DNA from 2 places in the Lysobacter korlensis genome. Region 2 is predicted to be linked to the other one. Evidence: riboswitches for the same ligand, from Rfam matches in the RefSeq annotation. Region 2 holds a riboswitch; the other holds the start of a gene.
What was found. A riboswitch is a leader RNA that binds a small molecule or an ion and turns the genes downstream of it on or off. The one in region 2 is predicted to bind cyclic di-GMP.
Positions count from the first base shown of each region.

Region 1: it holds a riboswitch for cyclic di-GMP, as region 2 does, so the genes downstream of both, ACFFGH_RS21940 (hypothetical protein) here and ACFFGH_RS33055 (DUF7882 family protein) in region 2, are expected to answer to the same signal.

Region 1 is NZ_JBHLTG010000005.1:515,067-520,059, reverse strand. It holds gene ACFFGH_RS21950 (mechanosensitive ion channel family protein) at 36-824, opposite strand; gene ACFFGH_RS21945 (DUF2382 domain-containing protein) at 912-1,751, opposite strand; gene ACFFGH_RS21940 (hypothetical protein) at 1,849-2,478, opposite strand; cyclic di-GMP riboswitch class I at 2,697-2,772, opposite strand; gene ACFFGH_RS21935 (MarR family winged helix-turn-helix transcriptional regulator) at 2,927-3,388, opposite strand; gene ACFFGH_RS21930 (carbohydrate kinase family protein) at 3,700-4,617, opposite strand; gene ACFFGH_RS21925 (FAD-binding oxidoreductase) at 4,762-4,993, shown strand, end outside.
Region 2 is NZ_JBHLTG010000016.1:82,686-87,678, reverse strand. It holds gene ACFFGH_RS33070 (SDR family NAD(P)-dependent oxidoreductase) at 1-312, opposite strand, end outside; gene ACFFGH_RS33065 (dihydrofolate reductase family protein) at 422-994, opposite strand; gene ACFFGH_RS33060 (5'-3' exonuclease) at 1,015-1,956, opposite strand; gene ACFFGH_RS33055 (DUF7882 family protein) at 2,055-2,384, opposite strand; cyclic di-GMP riboswitch class I at 2,418-2,492, opposite strand; cyclic di-GMP riboswitch class I at 2,728-2,802, opposite strand; gene ACFFGH_RS33050 (NAD(P)-dependent oxidoreductase) at 2,886-3,815, shown strand; gene soxR (redox-sensitive transcriptional activator SoxR) at 3,870-4,382, shown strand; gene ACFFGH_RS33040 (MFS transporter) at 4,561-4,993, shown strand, end outside.

The DNA of each region.
Region 1 (4,993 bases), on a different contig from region 2:
TCAGCGGAGGCGCGTTCGTCGTTCGCGGCCGGGAACTACAGCGAGGACTGCCCCGAGCCGGCCGGCCGGGTCGAGCCTCCGGCGGCGCCGCTGCTCTTCATCTTCGCGGTCGCGGTCTGCGCCTGCTCCTTGACGCTCGGCGCATTCTGCACCGAGGCCTTGGCGGCCGGGAGCTCGACCTCGGCCTTCTGCAGCCACGCCTCCCAGCGGGCGCGCATCGGCTGGATCATTCCGCCGCCGACACCGACCACGAGAATGCCGCCGATGGTGGCGAGCACGGTGATGAGGACGGGGGTGGTGACCGTCGTGGCGATCTCGACCTGGTTCAGGGCAGCCGTGATGCCGAGGAACAGGATGAAGACCGCGGCGATGTTGCCGAGGATCTTGCCGTAGGAGAGCCCGCCGAGCGCACCCTGGATCAGCGTCTTGGCGCCGGCTGCGATGGCCGAAGCAAGGATCACGATGATGATGGCGACGATGATGCGCGGGATGAAGGCGATGATGCCTTCGAGCAGGTCGCTGACGGGGTTCGGCCCGAAGACACCGAACGCGAACTGGAGCACGAAGAGCACCAGCGTGTAGTACAGCAGCTTGGCCACGATGTCGGAGGCGTCGAACTTCGACTTCTCGAGGGCCTTCTTGACGCCGCCGCGCTCCACGGCGCGGTCGAAGCCGACGCGCTCGAGCAGCTTGTCGAGGGCCTTCGAGAGCACCTTCGCCACGATGAGGCCGACGATGAGGATGACGAGGAACAGCAGGAACTTCGGGATGAAGTCGATCACCGACGCGAGTCCGTCTTGCAGGACGACCATGAAATCGTTCATGGGAACCTCTCTTTCTTGGGGCGGGGTAGGAAACGCCGCCGCCGCATCGGGATGCGGCGGCGGCGCGGTGCGCGGGTGGCGCGGGTGTTACAGGTTGGAGCGCCCGCTGTTGCGGTCGTCACCGTCGAAGGTGATCTCCTCCTTGCGGACCTCTTCGTTCACGGTCTGCTGCTCGGTGACGACGTCCTTGTCGAGGCGGACGCGCTCGACCGGGACGGCCTCCTTCTGGATGACGGGGCGCTCCTCGGAGAGGACCACCTCGTGCTCCTCCTCGCTGATCGCGGGTCCGTCCATGGCGTCGCCGATGTTGGCGTCGGTGATGGGCTCGCGCTCGATCCGCACTTCCTCACGCTGCACGGGGACGGTTACCGACTGGTTCTCGGTCACGACGTACTTGCGCAACCGGGCCTTGCCGGTCTGGACGCGTTCCGTGCCGACGTGCAGCTGCTCCTCCGACCGGGTCATGGCGTCGTCGGTGGTGGGGCCGGATGTGTCGTGTCCGACCGTGTCCCGACGGTCCCGGTCCGTGTCGGTGTAGGCGCGGTCGGTGTCCGTCGTGGTGTAGTCGGTGCCGGTGGTGTCCTGGGTGAAACCGGTGTCAGTGCCGTAGGAGCCCGCGGTCATGCCGTAGTACCGGTACAGCTCGTCCTCGTCAGAGGGCTCGAGGTGCTGGTCGGCGTCGACGCGGGGCGCGTCCTTCACGCGGTCCTTGTCGTAGTTCACCCGGAGCTCGTCGCCTGCCCAGGTCGCGTCCTCGAGCGGGACGAAGGATTCCTTCGTGCCGAAGAGGCCCGTCTTGACGCTGGCCCAGCTCGGGTGGCCGTCGTTGTCGTCGAGGTACACCTGGCCGACGGAACCGATCTTGTCGCCGTCCTTGTCGAGGACGTCGGCGCCGATGAGCGATGCGATGTTGTCACTGCTGATCATTGTGTTTCCCTTCTTTCCCTGTTGCCCCCGTCGTGCGGGGGGGATGCGGACTTCGTCCGCGGTGGGTTTTTGTGTGGTTGGTGGTGTGCTCCGCAGGTCAGCGGCCGAGACCGGCGCGATCGACCTTGCGGTGGTAGTGCATTCCGGCCTTGCCGCCGAGGACCGCTCCGATGAGCGGCACGAGCGCCAGCACGATCGCGGTGATGATGCCGACGACGGTGAGGGTGCCCTCGTTGACGGGGATCCGCGGGAACGCGTTGAGGCCCGAGAGCACGTTGAACTGGCTGCCGAGCACGGCGCCCAGGATGGCCAGCACGATGGCGAAGATCAGGGCCCACAGCCAGACAGCGAGGCCCTGCTTGGCTCCGTTGAATCGCGCCATGCGTCCGGCGACGTAGCCCCCGCAGTAGTAGGCGACGAAGAGGACCACGAGCAGCACGATCGCGGAGACGATGCTTGCCGCGTCCAGGTTCTGTGCGGCCGCGTCGGTCGCCTCCTGCGGGTCGGTGCCTGTGGTGAGGCCGACGACGGCGCCGGCTGCTGCGAGCAGCGCCGTCAGCAGCACTGCCATCCCGGTGGCGGTGAGCCAGCCGAAGAACGCGGAGCCCCACTTGATGCCGCCGAACTCCTCCTTCTCCCGGTCGACCACTCGGTTGCGGAGCGTGTCGTCCGGGTCGACGGGCACGGCGCCGCCCGAGGGGCGGTCGTTCGAATCTGCAGTACTCATTGCTGTGTCCTTTCAGATGCGCGGCGGCACCCAGGTGTTGCCGCCGGGCAAGGCTGTGGTGACCGGATGTGCCGGTCGGGGTGGATCGATCCGCATCCATGCGAGGCAGGGTGCCCGATCACGCGTTGGTCAGATCAGTTGTCCGTATTGGAGTTGCGACGCCGTACGGCGATGCCAGAACTTCTCCTGTTGAACGAAAGCGAACAAGGGTCTCGCCCTTCGGTAGCCCGGCTGACCCGACTGGGTCCCGTGGCTTTGCGTCGCCGGTTCACACCGGGTTTGCCGTTTCGTTGACTGTTCCGACGATAACCCCGGCGTGTCGGCGCGTGACGGTATTTCAGCGGGTGCCCACGGTGTCCTCAGCCAGCGCTCAAGCACTTGCCAGATTGAGGAAAACGTGCATGCGGACGCGACCGATTCCCGCCCTCCGGCAAGACCGGTGCGCCTGCTATGCACTCGCGGAGGCGCGGCGGGTGGCCGCCAGCGTCTCGTTCAGGCGGTCTCGCAGCTCCTCGAGCGCCTCGACCGGGATGCCCAGCTTCTCGACGACTGCGACGGGGACCTGCTCGGCGCGCTCACGCAGCGCGCCGCCGGCCGCCGTCAACTCGACCTTGAGTTCCCGCTCGTTCGCCGCATTCCGCGCTCGCGTGATGTAGCCGCTGCCCTCCAAGCGCCGCAGGAGCGGAGTCAGAGTCGCCGGCTCCAGATACAGCGACTCCGCCAGACTCCGCACCGTTCTGGGGCTCTGCTCCCAGAGCGCCAGCATCACGAGGTACTGGGGATGCGTGAGCCCGAGGGGCTCGAGAATCGGCCGGTACAGCCCGATCACACTGCGACTGGTGGCCGCGAGCGCGAAGCACACCTGCCGCTCGAGTGCGAGCAGGTCTTCGGCCTTGGCGACGTCCGGCATGCCTCCATATTAACCGCTACACTGATTCTTAGTGCACTAACGGTTGGAGCGGTGTGGCGAAGCGCAAGCGGGACCCGTGGTCGATGCGGCTGAACCGGGCCCTGTTCCCGGTGTTCGGCCCGGCACAGCTGGGCGCCGGACGACCCGAACGGCCGTACACGCCCCCGGCGAACCCGCCGTGCCCCATGTGCGGGCAGCCGATGGTGGATCACCACGTCGAGCGGACCGCCGATCAATCGCACGCCACCAGGGTGTACTGTCCCACGCCCGCCGTCTGAGCACTGGCGACCGCGCCGCGGAAGGCTTGACGCCTAGAGCAGCTCCCCGAGCTCGGCAGCGGTCGGCGGCTGCGCACCCGGACGGCCGACCGTGATCGCCGCCGCTCGCACGGCCATCGCCCCCACCGCGCTCAGCGCCGCGGAGTCGAGTTCGCGAGGCGGATCATCCCGCTGCAGCAGCTCGGCGAGCAGGCACGACATGAACGAGTCGCCGGCGCCGATCGTGTCGGCGACGGGAACCCGGACCGCCGGCACGTTCACCGCGTGCGCCCGCGTCCGCAGCCGCGCCCCGGCCGCTCCGAGCGTGCACACGGCGAGGTCCGCCCCCAGGTCGAGCACGCGCGCGAGCACGTCGTCGACGTCCGAACCGGGATAGAGCCATTCGGCGTCCTCGTCGCTGAGCTTCACCACGCCGGCGAGTCCCACCGTCTCCTCGAAGGCGGCGAGAGCCGACTGGCGGGCACCGACGAGAGCCGGCCGGATGTTCGGGTCGAAGGTGACGAGGGCCGAACCGGCCGCGCCGGCGAGCGTGCGGCGCACAGCTGTCGCGCCAGGCTCGAGGAACGCGGCGATCGAGCCGGCATGCACTGCGCTGAACACCGGCGGGACCGCGATCGGCTCGACGTCCCAGCGGATGTCGAACTCGTAGCTCGCCGTGCCGTCCGCCCCGATGCGGGCGACCGCCGTCGACGTTCGGGGCGCGTCCTCCGATCCCGGCCACAACGCGACGCCGGCCGAGCCGAGGTGTCCACGGACTCGCTCGCCATGTGCGTCGCGGCCGATCCGGGTCTGCAGTGTCGTGGCGATGCCGAGCCGCGCAAGTCCGAATGCCACGTTGAGCGGGCTCCCGCCGGGGAACTCCCGGTCGCCGTCCGGCGCGCGGACGATGTCGACGAGCGCCTCCCCCACGACGAGGACGCTCGGTGGGTCTGTCGCCGGCACGCTGGTCACCCGCTTGATCGTAGCCCCCGGCCCGCCGGGTCTCGGCGCTGTCCGCCCGGCACGACGCAGGACGGGAGACCGGGAACCATGACTACTGGCTCTTTACGAGCCTGCCCATCGGGAGCAAGATGGTGGACCGTTGAAGGGCGAACGATGACGATCGAGAACTTGCGAACCACCATCAGCGGGGCCGTCTACACCGAGACGGACGATGGCTTTCCCGAAATGCGCGCCGGGCATTCCGGCAAGGATGCGCCCGACGTCGTGATCCGCGCGCGGACCGCGGAGGACGTCGCGAATGGTGTGAGGTACGCCGCGGCCGAGGGTCTGCCGCTCGGTGTCCGCAGCGGCGGGCACAGTCACTGGGGACAGGTGCCCGGCGGCC
Region 2 (4,993 bases):
CACGATGACCGTCCGGCCCTCGAAGCGGCCGGGGGTGACCCGCTCCTGCCACTCGCCGCTCGCGCCGGCATCCTCGGTGGGCGCCACTCCCCCGTTGGCCTGCAGCACCAGGTCGTCGACGACCGACTGGGGCAGCTGCCCCTGGCTCATCGTCACCAGCTGCTGCAGCGGCAGGCCCTTCACCGGCCCGAGCACGTTCTCGTCGAACCCGCTCTGCGCGAGCAGGCCGCGGATCAACGGGCCGCCCTGCGGGTGGTCGAGCCATGTCCCGATCGTGCTGTGTGCGGTGAGCGGCTTCGGCTCCGTTGCCATTTCGTCTCCTTCGATGCTGATCTCCGTGCGCGTCGCCGGGCGGCGCGCGCGCAAGTCAACTTAGTTGATATAACCGAGGAGAGGAACGGGCGGCGCCGAGTGATCGCCGCTATGCAGACCGCGGCGGCTGGACGGCGTAGCGCAGGAGCACCACCCCGCCCGTGAACCGACGCTCCTGCAGAAGCTCCAGGTCGAGCCGCACACCATCCGGAAGGAACCTGGTTCCGCCGCCGACCACGACGGGGCTCACGTACATGGCGAGTTCGTCGACCAGCCCGCAGCGCAGCGCGGATGCCGCGAGCCCGGCCCCGCCGATCGAGAGATCCGGCTCCGACGACCGCTTGAGCTCGCGCACGTGGTCGACGTCGAACCGACGCTCGACCCGCGTCCGTGCCGTGGTCACCTGGTCGAGCGTGCTGGAGAAGACGACCTTGTCGGCCTTCCGCCACAGGTCGGCGTACTCGAGCTCGGCCGGCGACGCGTCGGCGGCGCCCGGCTCGGTCTCCCAATACCGCATCACCTCGTACATCCGCCGCCCGTAGAGGTACGTGCCGACGGGACGCTCCTGCTCGTTGACCGCGGCGTGCACCTCGGGGTCCGGGGCCGCCCAGTCGAAGTTCCCCTCGGGGTCCACGAGGCAGCCATCGAGCGAGATGAGTCCGGTGTAGATCAGCTTGCCCATGAGTCCGGGTGCTCCGGATCTCAGCGGGCCACGGTCGCGGCCTCGAGCGCTGCGACGACCCGTGACACGGACTCCCCCAGCCCCCACCGTGACCGCAGCTGCTCGATCTCATCGCGGCCGCCCTCCGGGATGCCGATCCGGGAATCGACGACGGGGAGGTCGAGGTCGCACGCGACGCGCACCACGGTGGGCGCGACGGCGAGATACTCCGCGGCGGCGCGGATCTTCGACTTCGCACTCACCGACAGCGGCGAGCGCGCACCTTCCGCGGCGGCCGCGACGATGCCCTCGAGGTCGCCGAACTGTGCCAGCAGTGAGGCTGCGGTCTTCTCACCCACGCCCGGCACCCCGGGCAGGCCGTCCGACGTGTCGCCGCGGAGGGCGGCGAAGTCGGCGTACTGCGCTGCGCGGACGCCGTACTTCTCGCGCAGCACCCCGTCCGTCACGATCTGCAGTCTGCTCATCCCGCCGGCGGTGTAGATCACCCGGACGTCCCGCTCGTCATCGATCACCTGGAACAGGTCCCGGTCGCCGGTGACGACGTCGACCGGCCCGTCCGCGGTCGCGGCGAGCGTGCCGATGATGTCGTCCGCCTCGTACTCGGCCTTGCCGACGATCGGGATCCCGAGCGCGGTGAGCGTCGCGACGATGATCGGCACCTGGATGCTGAGCGGATCCGGCACCACCTCGACATCCGGGCCGGCCTCGATCACCTCGGCGACCCGATGCGTCTTGTAGCTCGGGATGAGGTCGACCCGCCACTGCGGGCGCCAGTCGTCGTCCCAGCACGCGACGAGGTCCGTCGGTCCGTAGTCGGTGACGAGCCGCGCGATCATGTCCAGCAGCCCCCGCGCCGCGTTGACGGGGGTGCCGTCCGGCGCCTTCAGCGTGTCGGGGTACCCGAAGAAGGCGCGGAAGTACAGCGCGGCGGTGTCCAGCAGCATCAGACGGCCATTGCTCACCGCTCCAGTGTGCCGGTCGGGCCACGGGGCGGGAATAGCCACGACGTCATCGAGGTCGTCCGGAAGGGCGAGCGCCCCTGGCTCCGGACTCCGCCGGCTCAGACGCCGCGGGCGGCCGGCTCGGGAACCGCCCGCAGCCCGGTGCTCGTATTGGCCGCCTGCATGAGGTCCTCGAGCCAGGCCCGGTTGAGGGCCATCGACGGCGAGCCGTCGTACTGGAAGTACAGCGAGGAGCTCTCGGAGATCCAGACCGAACCGTGGGAGCCGTTCTCGTGCGTCACGTCCGTGCCCACTCCTGGCTCCTGATCCCAGTTGAAGGCGAAATTCTCCCGGCGACGCAGCTTCGCGACGATCACTGCCTGAAGGTGCTTGAGCAGACGATCTTCGATGGTGATGACCGGCGCGACGCCGTAGCTGAACAGTCCCAAGCCGAACTCCGGGTGACGATAGCGAAACGGGAAATCGGCAACCCGGCGAACCGCGTGGGTCCCGTGGCTTTGCGTCCCCTGTTCGCACAGGGTTTGCCCCTTCGGCACGAATTCAAGCACATCCGAGAAGGGCTCGCGGCCGGCCTACTCGGCCCTCCGCTGCTCGAACATCACCAGACCGCAGTTCGAGCACTCCAGGAGCTCGTCGCCGCCGGCCCCGGTCTGTTCCAGACGTGTTCCGCAGCTCGGGCACTTGCGGGGGCGCCGCTCGGTCTCGGGGGCGGAATGATTCGGCTCGTGCAATTCGGGCTCCAGGAGAGGTGCGGCGGTTGCCTGCGAGGCTCCCGGCAACCCGGCTGACCCTGGGGGCCCCGTGGCTTTGCGTCACCGGCTCGCACCGGTTTTGCCGAATCAGAGGTGTGTGCCTAGGCACTGTACCGCCTCCCGGGGCGTCCATGTCAGGGTGCGCCGGGAACGTAGTGGTTCGCTAAGGTGCACGGTATGGCGCGACAGACCCGGCGGAACCCTGATCTCGCCGTCGGATTCGTCGGGCTCGGGATCATGGGCACGCCGATGGCTGCCAACGCACTGCGGGCCGGCTTCGACGTCCACGTCACCCACCGCACCCCCGACCGTGTGGCAGCGCTCCTCGAGCGGGGCGCGACGTGGGCCGGCACGCCGCGCACGCTCGCCGAGGCGTCCGACGTGCTCGTCGTCATGCTTCCCGACCTGCCCGATCTCGAACAGATGCTTCCCGGCGACACCGGAATCCTGGCCGGCATCTCCCGCCCGACCCTGATGGTCCTCTCCTCCACGTCATCCGCCACTGGGGTCCGTGAGCTGGATGAGCGGGTGTCGCGGCTCACCGACGGGATGCTGCGCGTGATCGACAGCCCCGTGAGCGGCGGCGAGGAGGGTGCCATCGCGGGCAACCTCTCCCTCTTCGTCGGCGGTCCGGCCGACGCCGTTGAGCGGGCGCGCCCGGTGCTGGAGACCTTCGGACGAGTGCACCACCTCGGTCCGCTCGGCTCCGGCGAGGTCGCCAAGTTCTGCAACCAGCTCATCGTCTCGGCGACGGTGCACGCACTCGGCGAGGCGGCGGTGCTCGCAGACCGCAGCGGCCTCGACGTGCAGGCCCTCTTCACCGCGCTCGGAGGGGGGTACGCCGGCAGCCGGGTGCTCGAGACGCGGGGATCCCGCATCGTCGCCCGCGACTATCGCCCCACGGGTGCGGCCAGATACCTGGTCAAGGACCTCTCCTTCGCCACGGAGGAGGCGACCCGCACCGGTGTGGAGGCACGCCAGCTCGCGTGCCTGCTCGAGGCGTTCCGCGATCTCACGGCACGCGGATTCGGGGACGAGGACATGGCCGTGACCCGCGCGTACGTCGAGAGCCTGAGCGATCAGCCGGGCGCGGCGGACCCGCGCTGAGCGGTTCTCTCCGCACCGGTTCGGGGCTACCGTGTTCCGCAAAGGAGGACGAGCATGGCCCAGCCGTTCGTGGACACGACGAAGACCCTGACCGTCGGCGAGGTCGCGGCGCGCAGCGGCGTGTCCGTCTCGGCCCTGCACTTCTATGAGCGTCAGGGCCTTATCCACAGCGAGCGCACCGCAGGCAACCAGCGCCGCTACCCGCGGCACACGCTGCGCCGGGTGGCGTTCATCCGCGTGTCGCAGCGCGTCGGCGTCTCGCTTGCGGACATCCGCGCGGCGCTCGACTCGCTCCCGGAGGGACGGACGCCGAAGCGCGAGGACTGGGCGAGGCTCTCCGCCCGCTGGAAGGAAGACCTCGACGCGCGCATCGCCGACCTCCAGCACCTCCGGGACGACCTGGACAGCTGCATCGGCTGCGGCTGTCTCAGCCTCACCACGTGCTCCCTGCAGAACCCCGGCGACACCCTGGGCCGCTCCGGTCCCGGTCCGCGCCGCTGGACGGACACGACATCGGAGGATGCGGGGCGGAACGGCGAGACGGTCCTTGACCTCAACTTCGGTTGAGGTCCTAGCGTGCTCTGCGGGTGGGTGAGTGCCCACTCCGGAAGAATCTGAGGAGCACAGTGACCACCGATTCCGAATGCCGGGTGCGGACGGCATCCGCCTCCCCTGACCGCCCGCTGCCGCACGGCGCCGGCGCGGCCGTCGTCCTGCACCGCTCTGCCGCCGCAGCGACGGCACGATGAACTCGCCCGACACGATGCCGCGGGTTCCCGCGGGCGCCGCGCCCGGGATCTGGTCCGCCCGGCATCGGCTGACCACCCTCGGCGCGGCCGGTCTCGTCTTCGTCGGCGCGTTCGAGGCCCTCGCCGTCACCACCGTGATGCCGGTGGTGACCGCGGATCTCGGCAGCCGCTTCCTCTACGCCCTGGCGTTCGCGGCCCCGGGCGGCGCGGCGATCATCGGAATGGTGATCGGCGGCCGCGCGGCCGACCGGTTCGGGCCCGCCAAACCGCTGCTCGTCGCGATCGCGCTGTTCGGGATCGGCCTCGCGGTCGCCGGGACGGCGCCGGACATGGGAACGCTGATCGCCGGCCGCGGCCTGCAGGGGTTCGGCGGCGGCGGCATGGGGGTTGCGCTGTACGTGCTGGTCGCCCGCGCGTTCCCGGCGGCAC